DNA from 2 places in the Caballeronia sp. EK genome. Region 1 is predicted to be linked to the other one. Evidence: riboswitches for the same ligand, from Rfam matches in the RefSeq annotation. Region 1 holds a riboswitch; the other holds the start of a gene.

Region 1 (10,158 bases):
TCAGAGGCCCGACTTCGCGAGTTCGTCGACGGTCTTCTCGTTGAGATCGACCAGCTGATCGACGATCAGGTTGTGGCCATCGGGATGCACGACGCCGAGACCCGGAATGTTCGTGCCGTCCTTGATCGGCTGACCTTTCGCGACCATCGTGCCGAGCGTCACGAAGACTTCGCCGGCCTGCGCCGGATTCCACATGTAGCCGCCGGTCAGCACGCCGTCGTGAACGAGACGGCGGCCCTGTCCCGGCGAGAACGGACCGAGCACGAGCACCTTGCCCTTCATCTGCTTTTCCTGGACCGCGCGCGCGGCGCCGATCGGCCCCTGGCTGCCGAACGCGAGAATCGCCCTCAGATTCGGATGCGCGCGCATCAGATCGAGCGCGGTCTTGCGCGATGCATCGACGTCTTCCGCGACGCCGTACCGGTCGCCGACGAGCGTCATGCCCGGATAGTTGGCCTTGATGTACGCGATGGCCGCATCGGCCCATGCGTTATGCAGCGGCACCGTTAGCGAGCCGACGAACACCGCGTATTCGCCCTTGCCGCCGAGCGCTTCGCCCAGACGCTTCGCGTACGCCTCGCCGAAGCCCTTGACCGACGCGAGCTCGAAGTCCCAGTCGGCGTTCTTCTGCTTGGGCGATTCGTGCGTGATGACCTTGATGCCTGCCGCGCGGGCGCGCTGCAACACGGGTTCGAGCACTTCGGCATCGTTGGGCACGACGCCGATCACATCGACCTTCTGCGCGATGAGATCTTCGATCGCACGCACCTGCAGCGCCGGATCGGCGCTCGTCGGGCCGACCATGAACGCCTTCACGCCGAGTTGCTCGGCGCGCTTCTTGATGCCGGCGTCCATCGCGTTGAACCACGGAATGCCGCCGATCTTCACGACGACACCGATGACCGGCTTGTCGGGCGACGCCGAGGCCATGCCGATTGCCAACGCGAATGCGGCCACGCCTGCACACAACGAGCGAATCATATTCTTGGACATGTCTCCTCCGGAGGACATCCGCACACATCGAGCAGACGCCCAGTTGAGTGATCGGAATTCCAGATGCGCCGGTGTCTGGACGAATGACGCTAAATCCATTCAGCAACCCGGTTCGGCGTATGCTGAATCTATTCAGCAACAGGGTCGACTCGGACAAACCCTAGTTCGGTTCCGTCTTTCGGACAGGCTACCGTCTGGGAAAACACACGCGGTTGGAGCGAAGCCCGATGGTCAGCAATACCCCCGGAAAAAAGTCGACGATCTACGACATCGCGAAGGCGACGGGATCGTCGACGGCCACAGTGAGCATGGTGCTGAACGGCACCTGGACGCGTTATCGCATCAAGGAGGAGACGGCGAACCGGATTCTGGAGAGCGCGCGCACGCTCGGCTACAACGTCAACATGAAGGCGCGCGGGCTGCGGCTGTCGCGATCGGGGCTCGCGGGCATGGTGCTGCCGCACTACCGCAACCGCTTTTTCGCGGGCCTCGCGCAGACTTTCGAGGATCAGGCGCGCAGCCGCGGCCTGTGTCCGATCGTCGTCGGCACGCAGCGCGATCCGGCTGTCGAAGTGAGCGTCACCGAGACGCTGCTGTCACAACGAGTGGAATTGCTGTTCATCGCCGGCGTGCGCAATCCGGCGCCGCTCAACGCGCTTTGTGCGGCGGCTGGCGTGCCGTCGATCAATGTCGATCTGCCCGGCGACGGCGCGCCGTCGGTCGTGTCGGACAATCGCAGCGGCGCGCGCGCGATCACCGATGTGCTGATCGACAAGCTCATCGCGCGCGGCGAATCTCCGGACGAACTGATTCTGCTTGGCGGCGTGGCTGGCGAATACGCGACCGAGACGCGCATAGCGGGCTTTCGCGATGCGTTCGAAGCACGGCGCATCGCGCCCGCGTCCGATGCCGTGGAATGCTGCGGCTACAACGCCGCGTCCGCGAGACGCGCGCTCGCGGTTCGCCACGAGAAGCTCGGGCGGTTGCCATCGGGCTTGCTGATGAACTCGATCACCGCCTTCGAAGGTCTCGTGCAGTTCACATCGACGTTATCGCCCGATGCGTGGAAATCGGCGGTCGTCGGGTGCTTCGACTGGGACCCGTTCGCCGCGCATCTGTCCTTCGACGTGACGATGCTGCGCCAGGACGTGCAGACGATCATCTCGGAAGCGTTCGCACTCGCCGATCACTACGATCCCGCCGATCGCTCCGTCGTGCTCGTGCCGACGGGCTTCGGCAAGATGTTCGAGGAAGCCGATCAGACGAAGGAATTCGATCGTTGAGCTTTTAGCCGCCCGCCGCCGCGCGCTCGATCGCGGCGATGTCGATCTTCTTCATCGTCATCATCGCGTCCATCGCGCGTCTTGCGGCTTCGCGATCGGGGCCGCTGAAAATCTCGAGCATCCGCTTCGGCGTGATCTGCCATGAAAAACCCCAGCGATCCTTGCACCAGCCGCACCGACTTTCCTCGCCGCCATTGCCGACGATCGCGTTCCAGTAGCGATCGGTCTCTTCCGCGCTGGCGGTATGCACCATGAAGCTCACCGCTTCGTTCGGCTTGAAGTTGGGGCCGCCGTTCAGTCCGAGGAAGCGCTGGCCGAGCACGGTGAACTCGACGGTCAGTTCCGGCCCCTGCCCCACGCCCGGCTTCGCGGACGCATGGCCCGCGCCGACGCGGCTATCGGGAAAGGTGGCGGCGTAGAACTCCGCCGCTTCACGGGCATTACCGTCGAACCACAGGCAATTGACGAGTTCGGCCATTGCGCGCTCCTTCGGACAGTGAACAGTGCGCCGACGATATCACGCCGGCGTATTCACCTTCACCTGCGACGATGAACCGACGTGCACGCGCTTCGAAGGCAGGCGCTGCGACACCGTTTCCGCGACGATCTCGGCCGTCGCGGCCGACAACGTCCAGCCGAGATGCCCGTGTCCGGTGTTGTAGAACACGCCCGGACGCTTGCCCTGCCCGACCTTCGGCAGCATGCTCGGCAACATCGGGCGCAGGCCGCTCCACGGAATCACGCGCGCGGTCGATACATCGGGGAAATGACGCCGCGTCCATTCGACGAGCGGCGCGATGCGATCCGCGCGGATATCGCGATTGAAGCCGTTCAGCTCCGCCGTGCCCGCCACGCGGAAACGGTCCGCGCCGAGCCGGCTCGTGACGATTTTCGCGCGGTCGTCGAGCAGGCTGACCCACGGCGCGTGATCGCGGCTGCGCGCGTCGTCGAGGCAGACGGTGATCGAATAGCCCTTGACCGGATAGACGTTGAGATGATCGCCCGCCATCGATGCGAACGCGCGGCTGCCGACGCCCGCGCAGATCACGATGCCGTCGAACTGGAGCGCCTGCGTCTCGCCCGCGTGCTCGACGTTGAGCGCGAGCCGCCCCGCCTGTTCGTCGATCGATGTCACCGACGTGTCGTAGCGGAACTCGACGCCGCGCCGCGCGCATGCATCGGCGAGTCCGCGCGTGAACTTGTGGATGTCGCCGGTGGAATCGGACGGCGTGAAGAAGCCGCCATGAAACGCACCGCGCAGGGTCGGCTCGATCGATGCGATCTCTTCCGGCGAGACCGCGTGACGGTCGAGGCCCGCGCCGGTCAGGATCTCGTTGACCTTCGATGCGGCGTCGAACTCCTTGCGGCTCGCGTAGAAATGCAGGATGCCGCGCCGTTCGAGATCGAAGTCGATCTTCTCGTCCCGTGCGATGCGAAACAGATGCTCGCGCGCCGCGATCGCAAGGCGCACGGTTTCGGCCGTATTCGCACGATAGTTCGGAATCTGCCGCAGGAACTCGCCCATCCAGCTGTACTTGTGCCAGCCGGGCCGCGGATTCATGAGGAGCGGCGCGTCGCGCGTGAACATCCACTTCAGGCCTTTCAGCACGGTGGCGCGGCTGTTCCACACTTCGGCATTGCTCGCCGACAGTTGCCCGCCATTGGCGAAGGACGTTTCCATCGCCGCATAGCGATGACGCTCGATGACGGTAACGTGAAAACCACGCTGCGCAAGGGCGTAAGCGGTCGTGACGCCGGTGATCCCGGCGCCGATGATGGCGATTCGTGACATGACATGATCCAGATTGATTGAGCATCGCCGGCCTTGGCCACATGCCGCAGCCGGCACCGATGCCCCATCTGTCCATGTACCTGAGAGTTTCGCCCGCGTGCCACCCGACGTTCACGCCGGCAGCCTGGGCTCCCCTTCGGTGGGCGCGCAAAGGCGCCGCTCTCCAGATGTTCCAGCGCGCACGGTCCTTTTGCCTGAGAGTTTCCGGGGCGGTTGCTCCGTCGGCGTCGTCGCGAGGACGAACTCTTCCGTGACGCTTTGTCGAACGCTTGCACAATACCGGTACGAAATGCGCATGGCAAGCCCCCGCCGACACGTTGACAGATCGCCGCCCTCGCCCTCAGACTCCCGTCGTCCGTTATTCGCTGCTCAAAAGATGCCGTCTTCCCAGTTGTCCGTCTATTTTTTCGCCCAGGCCGCGGTGATCGTGCTCGCGAGCCAGCTCGTCGGCAGGCTCGCGCAGCGCGTGGGTCAGCCACAAGTCGTCGGCGAGATGATCGCGGGCGTGCTGCTCGGCCCTTCGCTCTTCGGGATGCTGCTGCCGCACTGGCAGCAGGCGCTCTTTCCCAAGGCGACGATGGGCATGCTCTACGTCGCCGCGCAGCTCGGCGTCGGACTCTACATGTTTCTCGTCGGCACGGAGTTTCGCGCGGACCACTTCCGCGCCCGCGCTAAAAGCGCGATGAGCGTGTCGATCGCGGGCATCGTCGCGCCGTTCGCGCTCGCGTTCGCGCTGACGCCGTGGCTGCACACGATCCCCGGTCTCTTCGCGGAAAAGGTGCGGCTCTACGAGGCGTCGCTCTTTCTCGGCGCGGCGATCGCGATCACCGCGTTTCCGATGCTCGCGCGCATCATCCACGAACGCGGGCTGACCGGCACGTCGCTCGGCACGCTCGCGCTCACCGCGGGCGCATTCGACGACGCCGCCGCGTGGTGCATCCTCGCGATCGTGCTCGCGAGCTTCGGCGGCTCGTGGACGGGCGCGTATGCGGCGATCGGCGGCGGCGCGGCTTTCGCGCTCTTCATGATCTTCGCCGGCGGCAAGTTGCTGCGCCGGCTCGCGGCCGGATTGAATCCGCACGCGCCGTTGCCCACGAGCGTGCTCGCCACCGTGCTGGCGCTGTTCTCGCTGTGCGCATTCGCGATGGACGCCATCGGCATTCATGCAGTCTTTGGCGGCTTTCTGCTCGGCGTCGCGCTGCCGCGCGGCCCGCTGACGGAAAAGCTGCGCGACATGCTGCAGCCCTTCGTCGTCGTGTTTTTGCTGCCGATGTTCTTCACCTACTCGGGCCTCAACACGCGCCTCGACATGCTGATGGACCCGGCCATCATGCTCGCGGCCGTGGCGATTCTGCTGGCGTCGTTCGGCGGCAAGGGCATCGCATGCTGGGCGGCCGCGCGCGCGAACGGCGAGCCTTCCGGCGACGCGATGGCCATCGGCGCGCTGATGAACGCGCGCGGGCTGATGGAGCTCATCATCATCAACATCGGCCTTGCAGCGGGCGTGATCCTGCCCGGACTGTTTTCGATCCTCGTGCTGATGGCCGTGCTCAGCACGCTGATGGCCACGCCGCTCTTCAACTGGATCGTGCGCCGCAATTCGGCGCTGCGCTCGGCCATCGCGCGTTAGCGGATGGGAGCGCGGGCTTAGAATAGCGGGATCCACACGTATCTCGTCTAGCCCATCATGCGCTCCTGGCGACTCGACCGCGTCTCCTCGAACGGGCAGCTGGATCTCAGCCGCGCGACGGAGCTTGTATCGTCGATCGGCAGCGAGGATTCCAACGCGCTCGCCGCCGAAGTGCTGAAGCTGCTCGGCGACGTCGCCGCGATTTCGCAATGCACGATCTTCGCGTATGAATTCGGCAACCGGCCGCGCACGGTGTCGGTGGCGGATCATCGCGGCGGGCGCTTCCTGCGCGATGTCGCCGACACTTACGCGCGCCATTTCTACGCGCTCGACGGCAATCAGAAGATCGTTTCCTCGGCGCGCAACGAGAAGCCCGGCTCCATGCTCGTGCTGCATCGGCAGACGAGCGAGGACATCGCCAACGAGGCGTATCGCGCGGCGTGCTATCACCAGCCGAACGTGTCGGACCGCGTGTCGCTGCTCGTGCAGCCGGGCGCGGATCTGTGGCTCTCCGTGAACCTGTATCGCGACACGCGCTTCGGCAATTACCATCCGCGCGAGATCGCTTTGATCGAAGCGATGGCGCCGCTCATCGCGCACGCGGCGAAGCATCATTACGCGATCTGCGGGCAGCGCGACATGCCGATCTCGCATCTGATGCTCGCGCGCGTGCGCGGCCTGTGCCCCGAACTCTCCAAGCGCGAACTCGACGTGCTCACCGGCGTGCTCGAAGGCCGCACCGCGCAGGAAATCGGCGATGCGATGGGCATCAAGGCGACGAGCGTCGTCACGTATCAGAAGCGCGCATACCGCAGGCTCGGCATTTCGAGCCAGCGGCAACTGTTCGCGCTGTGCATCGGGCCGGGCAAGGTCTGACAATTCTTCGAACGTATCCGTGTTTTCCCCGATCCGCTGAGGGCCTCGCGCTGTACCCAAATTGAGGACAGGCGGCCCGATCCCGCGCTTCATACTCCGACGCATCAGATGTCCGACACAGCGACACGACCGGAGACGACAGCATGGAATCCACCCGCGCAAGCGGCGCATTGAACGCGACCCCCATACCCCATACGCACGAACAACCGGTGATCGCGAAGGTCTCGCGGCATCTGCTGTGGTTCCTCTTCGTGCTGTTCTTCTTTTCGTTTCTGGACCGCATCAACATCGGCTTCGCAGGCCTGACGATGATGAAGGACCTCGGTCTCACGAGCACGCAATTCGGGCTCGCGACGACGCTCTTCTATGTCGCCTACATCGCGTTCGGCATTCCGAGCAATATCGTGCTTGCGCGCATCGGCGCGCGCCGCTGGATCGGCACGATCATGATCGCGTGGGGCCTCGCATCGACGGCCACGATGTTCGCGACGAGCCCCACGTCGCTCTACGTATTGCGCGTGCTGGTCGGCGTGACGGAGGCGGGTTTTCTGCCCGGCATTCTGCTCTATCTCACGTACTGGTTTCCCGGCGCATACCGTGCGCGCGCCAATGCGCTTTTCATGATCGCGATGCCCGTGACCGCGGCGGTCGGCTCGGCGCTTTCCGGCTTCATTCTCGGGCTCGACGGCACGCTCGGCCTGAAGGGCTGGCAATGGCTCTTTCTGCTGGAAGGCTTGCCGTCGGCGCTGCTCGGCCTCGTCGTGTATCGCTATCTCGACGACAGTCCCGCCACCGCGCGCTGGCTCGATGCCGACGAGAAACGCGCGCTCGCCGCCACGCTCGCATCCGAACATTCCGGCGACGCGACCACGCCGACTCAGCATGCACGAGGCGCGAGCATCGTCGCGGAACTGCTTTCGCCGACCGTGGTGAAGTTCGCGATCGCATACTTCTGTCTCGTGAACACGCTCGCGATGGTCGCGGTATGGACGCCGCTCATCGTCAAGAGCTTCAGCGCCGATGCGAGCAATCGCACGATCGGTCTGCTCGCGGCCATTCCGCAGATCTGCACGATCGTCGCGATGATCGTCTGGGGCCGCCGCTCGGATCGCAAGCAGGAGCGCAAATGGCACCTCATGCTGCCGATGCTCTTCTCCGCCGCGGGCTGGCTCTGCACCGCATGTTCGACGAACCCCGCGCTGCGCATGCTCGGCGTGTGCCTCGCGTCGGCGGGCTCGTATACGGCGATGTCGATCTTCTGGACCACGCCCGATCACGCATTGAGCTTTAGAGCGCGCGCCATCGGCATCGCGGTGATCAATGCGACCGGCAACATCAGTTCGGCGCTCAATCCGTTGATCGTCGGCTGGCTGAAGGACGCGACGCACAGCTTCACGTCGGGGCTGATCTATTCGGCAGTATTGCTCGCGCTCGGCGCGGTCGTCGTGATGATGTTGCCGATCACGCAAAACAAAGCGCAAGCCGTCTAAGGAATCACGCAAGGAGCACTGGATGAACAAGCCATTCAAGCCGTATCCGTTCACGGCGAAAAAGTATGCGGCGCGCGTTCCGGCGCTGGAAAAAGGCATCGATGTGAAACGTCATGACGTGACGATCGTCGGCGGCGGCCCAGTCGGGCTCGCGATTGCGCTCGGCCTCGCGAATCATGGCGTGCGCTCGGTGCTGATCGAAGCGGACGATTCCGTGTGTCACGGCAGCCGCGCGATCTGCATCTCGCGGCGCAGCCTGGAGATCATCGAACGTCTGGGCGCGCTCGACGGCTTTCTGAAAACCGGCCTGCCGTGGACGGGTGGCCGAAGCTTCTATCGCGACACGGAAGTGCTGCATTTCACGATGCCGCAGGACGAAAACCAGAAGCTGCCGCCGATGGTCAACCTCGCGCAATATCACATCGAACAGTTTCTGCTCGATGCCGCCGAGAAGCGCGCTGACTTCATCGATATTCGCTGGCAGACACGCGTGAAATCGATCGACGCGCGCGACGATGGCGCGACGCTGCAACTCACGACACCCGATGGCGATTACGCGCTGGAAACCGGCTGGGTCGTCGCGAGCGACGGCGGCCGCAGCACGATACGCGAAGCGCTCGGTCTTCAACTCAAGGGCACGAGTTATGAAGGCCGTTATGTGATCGTCGATATCGAGCTCGAAAGCGAGCGGCCGACGGAGCGGCTCGCATACTTCGATCCATCGTCGAATCCGGGCTCGACCGTGCTCGTGCACAAACAGCCCGACAACGTATGGCGCATCGACTATCAACTACGCGACGGCGAAGATGCCGACGAAGCCGTGAAGCCCGATAACGTCATCCCGCGCGTGCAAAGCCTGCTCGACATGATGGGCGAAACGGGCGCATGGTCGCCGATCTGGATCACGATCTACAAGGCCAATGCGCTGACGCTGGAACGCTATCGCCATCAGCGCGTGATGTTCGCGGGCGACGCTGCGCATCTCGTGCCGATCTTCGGCGTGCGCGGCGCGAACTCCGGTATCGACGATGCCGACAACATCGCGTGGAAGCTCGCGCTCGTCGTGAAGGGACTCGCGTCCGATACGCTGCTCGACAGCTATTCGGACGAGCGCGTCGCCGCCACGCACGAGAATCTGAGCTACGGCACGAAGAGCACGGAGTTCATGGCGCCGCCTTCGTTCGCATTCGATCTGATGCGCACGGCGGTGCTGAGTCTCGCGGCCAGGCATCCCGAAGTGCGCTCGCTGATCAATCCGCGGCAGACCTCGGCGATTACATATGCGACCTCGCCATTGAACGTCGCCGATCGCGATGTGTTCGCATCGGGGCCCGTTCCCGGCGCGGTGCTGGCGGAGTATCCGGTGACGATCGTGGAGGCCGGGCATGGACGCGAAGCGCATCTGACCGATCTCGCCGGCCCGAGCTTAACCGCGCTGTGCTTTACCGAAGACGGCGCTTTGCCCGTCGCATTCGCGACGCTCGCGCACGCGTTGCGCGCGAGCGGATTGCCGTTCAGGGCGGTGCCGTTGAGCGCGCATCTGCATCCGCGAACGCAGGGCGTGCACGCATGGGATCACACGGGCCGCATCTTCGAGCGTTACGACGCACGGCCCGGCACTGTGTATTTGCTGCGGCCCGATGGACACGTGCTCGGCCGCTGGCGCGATGCGCAACCGCACGATATCGAAGCGGCGATCGCACGCGCGCTGTCCGCATCAACCGATTGAACGAGGGAGAAGATCATGAACGATGCAGAACTCGACGCCGTCTACACGCGCCTGTGCAAAACGATGACACAACTCGGTGAAGCGAAAGCATCGCTTTTTCTCGCGCGCTTTGCCTTGCTTGCAATCGGCGAGATGAACGACCCGGACGCGTCGCTCAAGTTGATCGACGAAGCGAGCGATGGGATCGCAGATTGATTCGCGAAGAAAAAGCGTCGTGCCGACCAGCCTCGACACGACGCTCGTACGAGACGGCCGTCAACGTCGCATGAGGCCCATCACCAGCGTCACGAGGAAGATGACGAGGAATATGAAGAATAGAATCTTCGCGATGCTCGCTGCGCCTGCCGCGATGCCGCCGAACCCGA
Region 2 (10,158 bases), on a different contig from region 1:
GGGCGTGGTGAGCGTCTTGCCTTCGAGCAGCTTCGCGGTGCGCTCGCGCATTTCGAGCGCGGCCTTGTTCGTGAAAGTGAGCGCGGCGATGTGCTTCGGCTCGAAGCCGCGTCCTTCGATCAGATGCGCGATCTTCTGCGTGATCACGCGCGTCTTGCCGCTGCCCGCGCCGGCGAGGACGAGACAGGGACCATCGAGATAGCGCACGGCTTCGCTTTGCGCGGCGTTCAGACCAGCGGACATCGTTTTGGGCTTTTGGAGTTCGGGCGCGCTTAGCTGAAAACCTGCGCGCGGAGGAGAGCGCGATGTTAACACGATAGCGGCGGCGCGGTTCCGGCCCCTGTTCGTGCCACAATATCCGATCGAATTCACGACAGGACGATGCCCGCATGAGCACAGCACTGAAAGTCGGCGTAATGGGCTACGGCCTCGCCGGCGCGACGTTTCACGCGCCCGTCATCGAGCACTGCGGCCGGGCGGAAGTCACGGCCATCGCGACGAGCCAGGCCGAACGCGCGTCGGCGGATTATCCGAACGCGCAGATCGTTGCGGACTTCGATGCGCTGCTCGCCGTCGACGGCCTCGAATGCGTCGTCGTCGCGACGCCGAACGACACGCACTTCGATCTCGCGCATCGCGCGTTGTCGGCGGGCAAGCATGTGGTCGTCGACAAGCCGGTCACGCTTTCCGCGCGCGACGCCCGTACGCTCGCCGATCTCGCGCAGCAGAAAGGGCTCGTGTTCGCGCCGTTCCACAATCGCCGCTGGGACGGCGATTTCATGACGGTGCGTACGCTTGTCGAAAGCGGGCGGCTCGGGCGCATTACGCATTACGAATCGCATTTCGACCGTTTTCGTCCGAAAGTGCCGCAGCGCTGGCGCGAGGAAGCGGAGCGCGGCGGCGGCTTGCTGTTCGATCTGGGGCCGCATCTGATCGATCAGGCGCTGACGCTCTTCGGCGCGCCGCAGACGGTGACGGGGTTCGTGAAGGCGCATCGCGATCACGCGCACGCGCCGGATTACGTGCATCTCGTGCTCGGTTACGAGGACAAGGAAGTGATCCTGCACGCGAGCGCGCTCGCGGCGCTGGAGCCGCCGCGTTTCGCGATCCACGGCACGCGTGGTAGTTACGTGAAGAACGGGCTCGATACGCAGGAAGATCAATTGCGTTCCGGCATGCGGCCGGGCAATCCGGAGTTCGCGAAGAATCCGCCGGGCGTGCTGCGCGAAGTCGATGGCGATCACGACCTGCGTCATGAATTCGCCACGAAAGATGGCGCGTATGTCGAGTTTTATCGCGCGCTGGCGGCGTCGATTCAGGACGGCAAGCCTTTTCCGGTCTCGCCGCAGGACGCGGTGGATACGATGACGATTATTGAACTGGCGATTCAGAGTGATAGGGAAGGGCGGAGTGTGCCGTTCCAGCGGAACGGCTAAATACCGGCTGACCATGGCAGCGGAGAAGACTAAGAACCTGTGCGCAGAGGGAATGACTGAAATCTCGCCCCTCTCGCGAATCCGTCGACATTTGATTGAGAAAAATCCTAAACGGCTGATTCTTTAGACCTGCCGATGATTTAAAGCTATTATGCTGGTCGCAAGCACTCAGTGTTCTCAAATAGCGGCTATCGTCTGGCACTCTTTGACGAATTTGCTCGAACACTTCGAATGAGCGATATTTAAAAATAGTTTTAACTCAACGATGCGATCTAAGATAGCTCTGATCATCTTGGGCGTGACGGCAGCTTCGAATGCCCATGCCGGCAACTGGTATGTGGCTTTGTTTTCAGACAAGGTCACAATCGCCTTCATGTTGGCGATTATACTTCTGACCCTCTTTTTTGCCTGTATAAAATTCGACAATTTTGCGATTGCGTACGGCCCTGAGATATTAACAACGGTTGGCATTTCCGGCTGCTTCTTGGGCATCGCGATGGCTCTGCTGAAATTCGATCCGACGAATGTCTCGGATAGCGTGCCTCAATTGCTTGATGGAGTAAAAACCGCGTTTTGGGCGTCCGTCTGCGGTGTACTCGGTTCGTTGATTTTACGCGCTCGGCACTTTTTTCAGAAGAAGCCCATTCCCCAATCGGGCGATACGCCGAAATTGGCCACGATTGATGATTTGGTTGTCGCGATTCATACACTGCAGAGAAGTTTGTCCGGCAGTGAAGAGGGCAGTCTGCTAACGCAACTGAAACTCATGAGGCAAGAGCAGGCCGATGAGCTTCGGCTGTTGCGAACCTCGTTTGAAACGTTCTCGCAGCGAATGTCCGAGGACGGATCCAAGGCGCTTATCGCCGCGCTCAAGGAAGTTATAAAAGATTTCAACGCACAGATCAATGATCAATTTGGAGAAGATTTCAAGCACTTAAACGCAGCAGTGGAAAAGCTTGTCGTGTGGCAGCAGCAATATAAGGATGAGCTCGACGACTTACAAGTTCAGCAAAAAAGAGCAGCCGAAGAGTTGGGAGGCGTGGCGCGCTCGCTCGGGGTATTTGTTGACAAAGCTTCGAAATTCACCTCTACGGCGGACGCATTGGAAAGTACGTTGATCAGGCTTTCGTCGCAGCATAAAGCGATTGACGAGTCTCAGCGATCCCTAGCTGAAGTGTTGATACAAATGAAGGATGTCACGCCTCAGTTCGCTCAGAAGATCGATGAAATGTCCGAAGCGATGAAACAGAGTGCTGCAAAAGTGCACTCTGTGGTTGCCGACATCCTGGATAATTTCGGCGTCCAATTTGAAGCTGCGTCGACGGAAATGAAGCAGCTGCTCAGCGAAACGCTACGCAAGTCTCAGACCGAACTCAACGATAGTCTCAGCCGATCAACCGAAGCAATTCGACAAAGCGTTGTCGCGCTCGATAAAGCCCTGCACGAGGAATTATCGAAGAGCTTGCAATCATTAGGTCGGCAGCTTGGGTCACTGTCCGAAAAATTTGTTGCAGACTACACGCCTCTTACCGAGCGTCTGCAGGAACTCGTTCGCTTAGGCAGGGGTTCGTGAAGAATGAAAGAAGAGCGCGGCAACCAAACTTACTGGATTCCGATGGCCGATCTAATGACCGGCTTAATGATGGTATTTTTGCTTTTGACGGCGGCGTTCATGCTTCGAGTCGAGCGGACAACTACTTTGGTCGTAAAGGAATATGAGAAGACCAAGCGCGATATGGAGTTAGCCCTTCAAAGTGAATTCGCAAAAGATCTGAAGCAATGGAATGCCGAAATCTTGGGAGATATGACCATTCGATTCAAAGATCCCGCTGTTCTTTTTACCACGGGATCTGCAGAATTGCGACCTCAATTCAAAGTCGTATTGGCCAAATTTTTCCCTCGCTATCTCGCGCTGCTTACTTCAAGGCAGTACGTCGATGCGGTTAAAGAAATTCGCATCGAAGGCCATACCAGTGCAGTATGGAGCGGAACCACTGATGAGACAATGGCCTACTTCAAAAATATGGAGCTTTCTCAAGCGCGCACGCGCAGCACGCTGGAATTTTTGTTATCGCTGTCGGCGAGCTCGTCGGAAAAAAAATGGTTGATTCAGCATGTGACGGCAAACGGCTTGTCTTCATCGCGTCCGTTGTTATCCGCGGGAAAATTCGTTAATGCCCAACTCAACGATCAACGAGTTGAGTTTCGTATCGTAACGAATGCCAGCGAAAAAATGGATTCGATTGCTAAAGAGCTTCAGCCAAGATGAATCGAGAATTACCAGATTTTTTAAAGTGGGAGTCGTTCAATTCCCTTCGTGAACGCATGGAGGCGCCACTCATCGGTCCGTTTGGCCCGAAGTGGCAAGCCGCTGGAATCAAGATTCCTTTGTTCGATCAACTCCAGAATGGTGGCGTAGATGTAGGAGCAGATCAATTTAGCGAACTACGCGATGGTACGCTGGAGTACAGTGGGTACCGAGTTTTGATCTATATTCGAGACATTTCCGTCATTAACGGAGAAGAGACGTTACCCCGCTATCATCTCGCATATTGTCGAACGCTCGAGAATATGAAAAGGGCGAATCGATTCGGAAGATACGTGGTATCAAATGCGGAAACCGGGATGTTTCATGTGAACATCATCAACGGGGATGGCTGTTCCACGCGTCGGGAGATGGTTCCATTGAAGGTGTGTCAGAACTGCCTTGACCGAATTGGCTGGAACGGCTTCAAAATAAACATGCGGCACGATGACAGACGTGAATCGGTGAACGGTTTCAAATTGTCTGATTTTTTCAAGCAATATCCTCGTGATCTGTTGAGCAAAGATTCGGCTCAACCAGCCGCAACAGCGCCCTTGAATACGTATCCCTTTGATTGGCAGCGGATCTCAGAAGAAATCAGGCGAAAGCGAAAATATAAGTGCGAGCGATGCAACCGTGAACTCGATCAGTCAGCTTCACGGTTCCTTCATGTTCACCATCGCAATGGACTTAAACATGACAATCGCGAGGAAAATCTTGAAGTTCTTTGTGTTCGTTGTCACGCGGAGGAACCGATGCACGGCCAAGTCAGGCGCTTGCCCGAGTATCAGGATTTCGATAGGGAATACGGCGATCGATACTGATGAGTCACGAGGTGGGCCTTTTTTCGGGCAAGTGGGCAAGTTAGCAGCGGGCCTCGTTGAGGTGCATTCACAGTCTCGGACCGAACAAGGTAGCAACAGTAACGCAGTTTTTAATGCAATCAGACGCGCCCGAATCCGTTTGACAACCCCAATTCGGTCGCGTAAATTCTGCCGCACGCGTCGGGAGAGCGCGTGGTCTCGTTCATGCAGCGAAGACCGCGCCGCCGAAGGGGCACACCCGCAAACTCTCAGGCAAAAGGACCGACTGCGTCGAGGAATCCGTTTCCTCGCACTCTGGAGAGCGGCAGCGGCTTCAGCATGAAGCTAGTTGCCCACCGAAGGGGCGCGCGATGAACCATCAGTCACGCTGATGGTTCGCGCAATCTCTCAGGTACCGAGGACAGAGGGGTCACGCATCGCAACCGCTTCGCGGCATGCGCCTTGCGCGCTGCATCAGGCAGCACGAAGGCGCATCCAGCCAGGCGAAATGTGCGCTGCGTGGCCTTTTTTGTTTCGCGAACCGAGGCCCCGATGACCGAACTTCAACACACGCCCCTGCACGCCGCCCACCTCGCGCTCAACGCGCGCATGGTCGATTTCGGCGGCTGGGACATGCCCGTCAACTACGGTTCGCAGATCGACGAGCATCGCGCGGTGCGCACCGACGCCGGCATGTTCGACGTGTCGCACATGCGCGTCGTCGATTTCGAGGGCGACGCCGTCCGCGAATTCTTCAAGCACGCAATCGCCAATAACGTCGACAAGCTCACGACGCCGGGCAAGGCGCTCTACTCGTGCCTGCTCAACGGCAACGGCGGCGTGATCGACGATCTGATCGTCTACTACTTCTCCGAAACGAATTTCCGCGTCGTGGTGAACGCTGGCACGGCGGAGAAGGACATCGCCTGGTTCGAGCAGTTGAACGCCGAAGGCAAATTCAATCTTTCGATCACACCGCGCCGCGATCTCGCGATCATCGCCGTGCAAGGCCCGAACGCGCGCGAAAAGACCTGGCAAGTGCTGCCGGACACGCGCGCGCAAACTCAGGACATCAAGCCGTTCAACGCGGCCGTTTTCCCGTCGACGCAATATGGCGAATTGATGCTCGCGCGCACCGGCTACACCGGCGAGGACGGTTTCGAGATCGTCGTTCCGGCGACGCAGGTCGAGGCATTGTGGAACGCGCTCGCCGCCGTGGGCGTGAAGCCCGCAGGCCTCGGCGCGCGCGACACGCTGCGCCTCGAAGCCGGCATGAATCTGTACGGCCAGGACATGGACGAGAACGTCTCGCCGCTCGACGCAGGCCTCGCATGGACCGTCGATCTGAAAACGGAACGCGATTTCGTCGGCCGCAACGCGCTCGAAGCGAACGGCTCGAAGGCGAATTTCGTCGGGCTCGTGCTGATCAAGGAAAACGGCAAGGCGGGCGGCGTGCTGCGCGCGCATCAGAAAGTCGTCACGCAACACGGCGACGGCGAGATCACGAGCGGCACCTTTTCGCCGTCGATGCAGGAATCCATCGCGTTCGCGCGCGTGCCGACGGGCGTTGCCGTCGGGGATACGGTGCAGGTCGTCATCCGCGACAAGCAACTTCCGGCGCGCGTGGTAAAACTTCCGTTCGTGCGCAATGGCCGAGTGTTGGTCGAGCTTTCATAACGCCGTCGCGCCCGTTCCCTCCGATCAAGAAACTCACGAAAGAACCACGCAAGGAGCATCCAATGAGCATCCCGGCCGATCTGAAATACACCGAATCGCACGAATGGGTCCGCACCGAATCCGATGGCACGCTGACCATCGGCATCACCGATCACGCGCAGGAAGCGCTCGGTGACATCGTCTTCGTCGAACTGCCCGCGGCGGGCAAGACCGTTACGGCCGGCGATGCGATCGCCGTCATCGAATCGGTGAAGGCGGCATCCGACATTTACGCGCCGGTTTCGGGCGAGATCGTCGAATCGAACGACGCGCTCACCTCGGCGCCCGATCAGGTGAACGGCGCGCCGTACGAAAGCTGGCTCTTCAAGATCAAGCCGGCGGGCGACGCCGGTCTGGACAAGCTGCTCGACGCCGAAGGCTACGGCAAGTCGATTGGCGAATAACTCATCTCAATGACGATTGCGGCTCGACGGAGAGCCGCAATCGCAGGACAAAACATGAAGCTCGAACACCCGGATCGCCTGATGAACCGCACCTCCCTGTCACTCGCCGCGCTCGAATGCCACGACGCATTCGCCGAGCGGCACATCGGCCCCGATGACGCGGACCAGCGCGCAATGCTCGATGCGCTCGGTTTCGCGTCGCGCGCGGCCTTCATCGACGCGGTGATTCCTGAATCGATCCGCCGCAAGGAAACGCTGCCGCTCGGCGCGTTCACGCAGCCGAAGAGCGAGGCGGAAGCGCTCGCGTCGCTGCGCAAGCTGGCGGACGAGAATCTGGTGTTTCGAACCTGGATCGGACAGGGTTACTACGGCACGCACACGCCGGCGGTGATCCTGCGCAACGTGCTCGAAAATCCGGCGTGGTACACGGCTTACACGCCGTATCAGCCGGAGATTTCGCAAGGGCGTCTCGAAGCGCTGCTCAATTTCCAGCAGATGGTGATGGACCTGACGGGCCTCGCGATGGCGAACGCCTCGCTGCTCGACGAAGCCACCGCCGCAGCCGAAGCGATGACGCTTCTGCAACGCGTCGGCAAGCCGAAATCGAACGTGTTCTACGTCGCTGACGACGTGCTGCCGCAGACCATCGAAGTGGTGCAGACGCGCGCGAAGCCCGCGGGCATCGAGGTGAAGGTCGGTCCGGCCGCGGATGCCGCGAGTGCGAACGCGTTCGGCGTGCTGCTGCAATATCCCGGCGCGAATGGCGATGTGCGCGACTATCGCGCGCTCGCGGAAGCAATCCACGCGGCGGGCGGCCATGTCGTCGCGGCGGCGGATCTGCTCGCGCTAACGCTCATCACGCCGCCGGGCGAATGGGGCGCGGATGTCGCGATCGGCAATACGCAGCGTTTCGGCGTGCCGGTCGGCTTCGGCGGCCCGCACGCTGCTTACATGGCCGTGCGCGACGAATTCAAGCGCCAGATGCCGGGGCGTCTCGTCGGCGTGACCGTCGATGCGCAGGGCAACTCCGCGCTGCGCCTCGCGCTGCAAACGCGCGAACAGCATATTCGCCGCGAGAAGGCGACGTCGAATGTCTGCACGGCGCAAGCGCTGCTCGCGATCATGGCCAGCATGTATGCCGTCTATCACGGCCCGCGCGGCCTGAAGACAATCGCGTCGCGCGTGAACCGCGTGGCGTCCATCTTCGCGGCGGGCGTGAAGAAGCTCGGCTACACGATCGCCAACGACACGTTCTTCGACACGATCACGATCGACAGCGGCGCGAGCACGACCGCGCTGCATCAGGCTGCTTACGCCGCGCATGTCAATCTGCGCCACGTGAGCGCGACGCAAGTCGGCGTATCGGTCGATGAAACCACCACGCGCGACGATCTGCTCAAGCTCTTCGCGTTGTTCGCCGAAGTCGCGGGCAAGACCGAAACGTTCGATATCGACGCGCTCGATCAGGCCGCTGCCGATTCGCTGCCTGCCGAACTGCATCGCACGAGCGATTACCTCACGCATCCGGTCTTCAACCGCCATCACTCCGAACATGAAATGCTGCGCTATCTGCGCAGCCTCGCCGACAAGGATCTCGCGCTCGACCGCACGATGATCCCGCTCGGTTCCTGCACGATGAAGCTCAACGCGACATCGGAAATGCTGCCCGTCACGTGGCCCGAATTCGCGCAGATTCACCCGTTCGCGCCCGCGGAGCAGACGCTCGGCTATCGCACGATGATCGATCAGCTCGAACAGATGCTGGTCGCATGCACGGGTTACGCGGCCGTCTCGCTGCAGCCGAACGCCGGCTCGCAAGGCGAATATGCGGGCCTGCTGATCATCCACGCGTATCACGAATCGCGCGGCGAGGGGCATCGTAACGTGTGCCTGATTCCGGCGTCCGCGCACGGCACGAATCCGGCGTCGGCGCAGATGGCGGGCATGCAGGTCGTCGTCGTGGCGTGCGATGCGAACGGCAATGTCGATATCGAAGATCTGAAGGCGAAGGCCGGGAAGCATTCCGCGAACCTCGCGGCGATCATGATCACGTATCCGTCGACGCACGGCGTGTTCGAGCGCAACGTTCGCGAGATTTGCGACATCGTGCATTCGCACGGCGGCCAGGTGTATGTCGATGGCGCGAACATGAACGCGATGGTCGGCCTGTGCGCGCCGGGCCAGTTCGGCGGCGACGTGTCGCACCTGAACCTGCACAAGACGTTCTGCATTCCGCACGGCGGTGGCGGGCCGGGCGTCGGTCCGGTCGCGGTCGGTGCGCATCTGGCGAAGTTCCTGCCGAATCAGGCATCGACCGGATACAAGCGCGATGACGCGGGCATCGGCGCGGTGTCGTCGGCCCCTTACGGCTCGGCCGCGATCCTGCCGATCTCGTGGATGTACATCGCGATGATGGGCGCGCAAGGGCTCACCGCCGCCACCGAAAGCGCGATTCTCGCCGCGAACTATGTCGCGAAGCGCCTCGCGCCGCACTATCCGGTGCTGTACAGCGGCGCGGGCGGACTCGTCGCGCACGAATGCATTCTCGATGTACGGCCGATCAAGGAATCGAGCGGCATCTCGGTGGAAGACGTGGCGAAGCGTCTGATCGACTACGGTTTCCACGCGCCGACGATGAGCTTCCCCGTGCCCGGCACGCTGATGGTCGAGCCGACGGAATCGGAATCGAAGGAAGAGCTCGACCGCTTCATCGACGCGATGATCGCGATCCGCGAGGAGATTCGCGCGGTGGAAGAAGGCCGCGCCGATCGCGAAGACAACGTGCTGAAGAACGCGCCGCACACGGCGGCGGTCGTCACTGCGGACGACTGGACGCACAAGTACACGCGCGAAGCGGCGGCGTATCCGGTGAAGTCGCTGGTGGCGCGCAAGTACTGGTCGCCGGTGGGTCGCGCGGACAACGCGTATGGCGATCGCAATCTGATGTGCTCGTGCGTGCCGGTATCGGAATACGCGGACGAGTAAGGTTTCGCGCAGAACCTGAGAGAAAGCGCCGCCCGAAAGCGTAAAGCATTGTCGGGCGGTTTTGCGGCGCGTTCCAGAACAGCTAACATCTCACCCCGGACCAAAAAGCCAAACCAGGGAGTTCACATGGCGTTCAAGGTGCGAGTGGTGAAAGGGACGATCCGCGCGCGCGGGGTGCGAGCGATGTTGGCGGCGATGCTCATCGTCGCGTCGTCCGCGCAGGCCGCGATGAATTTCTGCGCCGCGCCCGCGATGCAGACGAGCGAGCGCACCAATGCCGATCCCGGCGTGAAGGCGCTGGTGAAGATGGTGCAGTCGCACGTGAACGATCAGCCGAAGGCGCGCGCGAAACTGCACACCGAAGGCACGCTGCCGCACGAGGGCATCTACGACGAGAGCGTCGAAGCGGAGAAAGACCTCGGTCTGATGCGCGACGCCGCACTCGCGTGGCGCGCGACGGGTGACGAGCGCTATCTGCGGCTCGTCGACCGCTTCCTGCTCGCATGGAC

What was found. Region 1 has a riboswitch for glycine ahead of IAG25_RS22650 (D-amino acid dehydrogenase). Riboswitches for the same ligand answer to the same signal wherever they lie in the genome.
Region 2: another riboswitch for glycine. It lies ahead of gcvT (glycine cleavage system aminomethyltransferase GcvT); the one in region 1 lies ahead of IAG25_RS22650 (D-amino acid dehydrogenase).

Annotation. Positions count from the first base shown of each region.
Region 1 is NZ_JACSUE010000007.1:258,171-268,328, forward strand. Features, by position in the region: gene IAG25_RS22635 (substrate-binding domain-containing protein) at 1-993, opposite strand; gene IAG25_RS22640 (substrate-binding domain-containing protein) at 1,221-2,276, shown strand; gene IAG25_RS22645 (VOC family protein) at 2,281-2,754, opposite strand; gene IAG25_RS22650 (D-amino acid dehydrogenase) at 2,794-4,068, opposite strand; glycine riboswitch at 4,134-4,238, opposite strand; glycine riboswitch at 4,241-4,329, opposite strand; gene IAG25_RS22655 (cation:proton antiporter) at 4,445-5,698, shown strand; gene IAG25_RS22660 (helix-turn-helix transcriptional regulator) at 5,756-6,574, shown strand; gene IAG25_RS22665 (MFS transporter) at 6,718-8,064, shown strand; gene IAG25_RS22670 (FAD-dependent oxidoreductase) at 8,087-9,793, shown strand; gene IAG25_RS22675 (hypothetical protein) at 9,809-9,988, shown strand; gene IAG25_RS22680 (DUF1328 family protein) at 10,049-10,158, opposite strand, start outside.
Region 2 is NZ_JACSUE010000031.1:28,085-38,242, reverse strand. Features, by position in the region: gene IAG25_RS39345 (UvrD-helicase domain-containing protein) at 1-243, opposite strand, end outside; gene IAG25_RS39340 (oxidoreductase) at 390-1,436, shown strand; gene IAG25_RS39335 (hypothetical protein) at 1,735-3,009, shown strand; gene IAG25_RS39330 (OmpA/MotB family protein) at 3,013-3,705, shown strand; gene IAG25_RS39325 (HNH endonuclease) at 3,702-4,565, shown strand; glycine riboswitch at 4,737-4,839, shown strand; glycine riboswitch at 4,850-4,979, shown strand; gene gcvT (glycine cleavage system aminomethyltransferase GcvT) at 5,097-6,221, shown strand; gene gcvH (glycine cleavage system protein GcvH) at 6,284-6,664, shown strand; gene gcvP (aminomethyl-transferring glycine dehydrogenase) at 6,719-9,649, shown strand; gene IAG25_RS39305 (alginate lyase family protein) at 9,776-10,158, shown strand, end outside.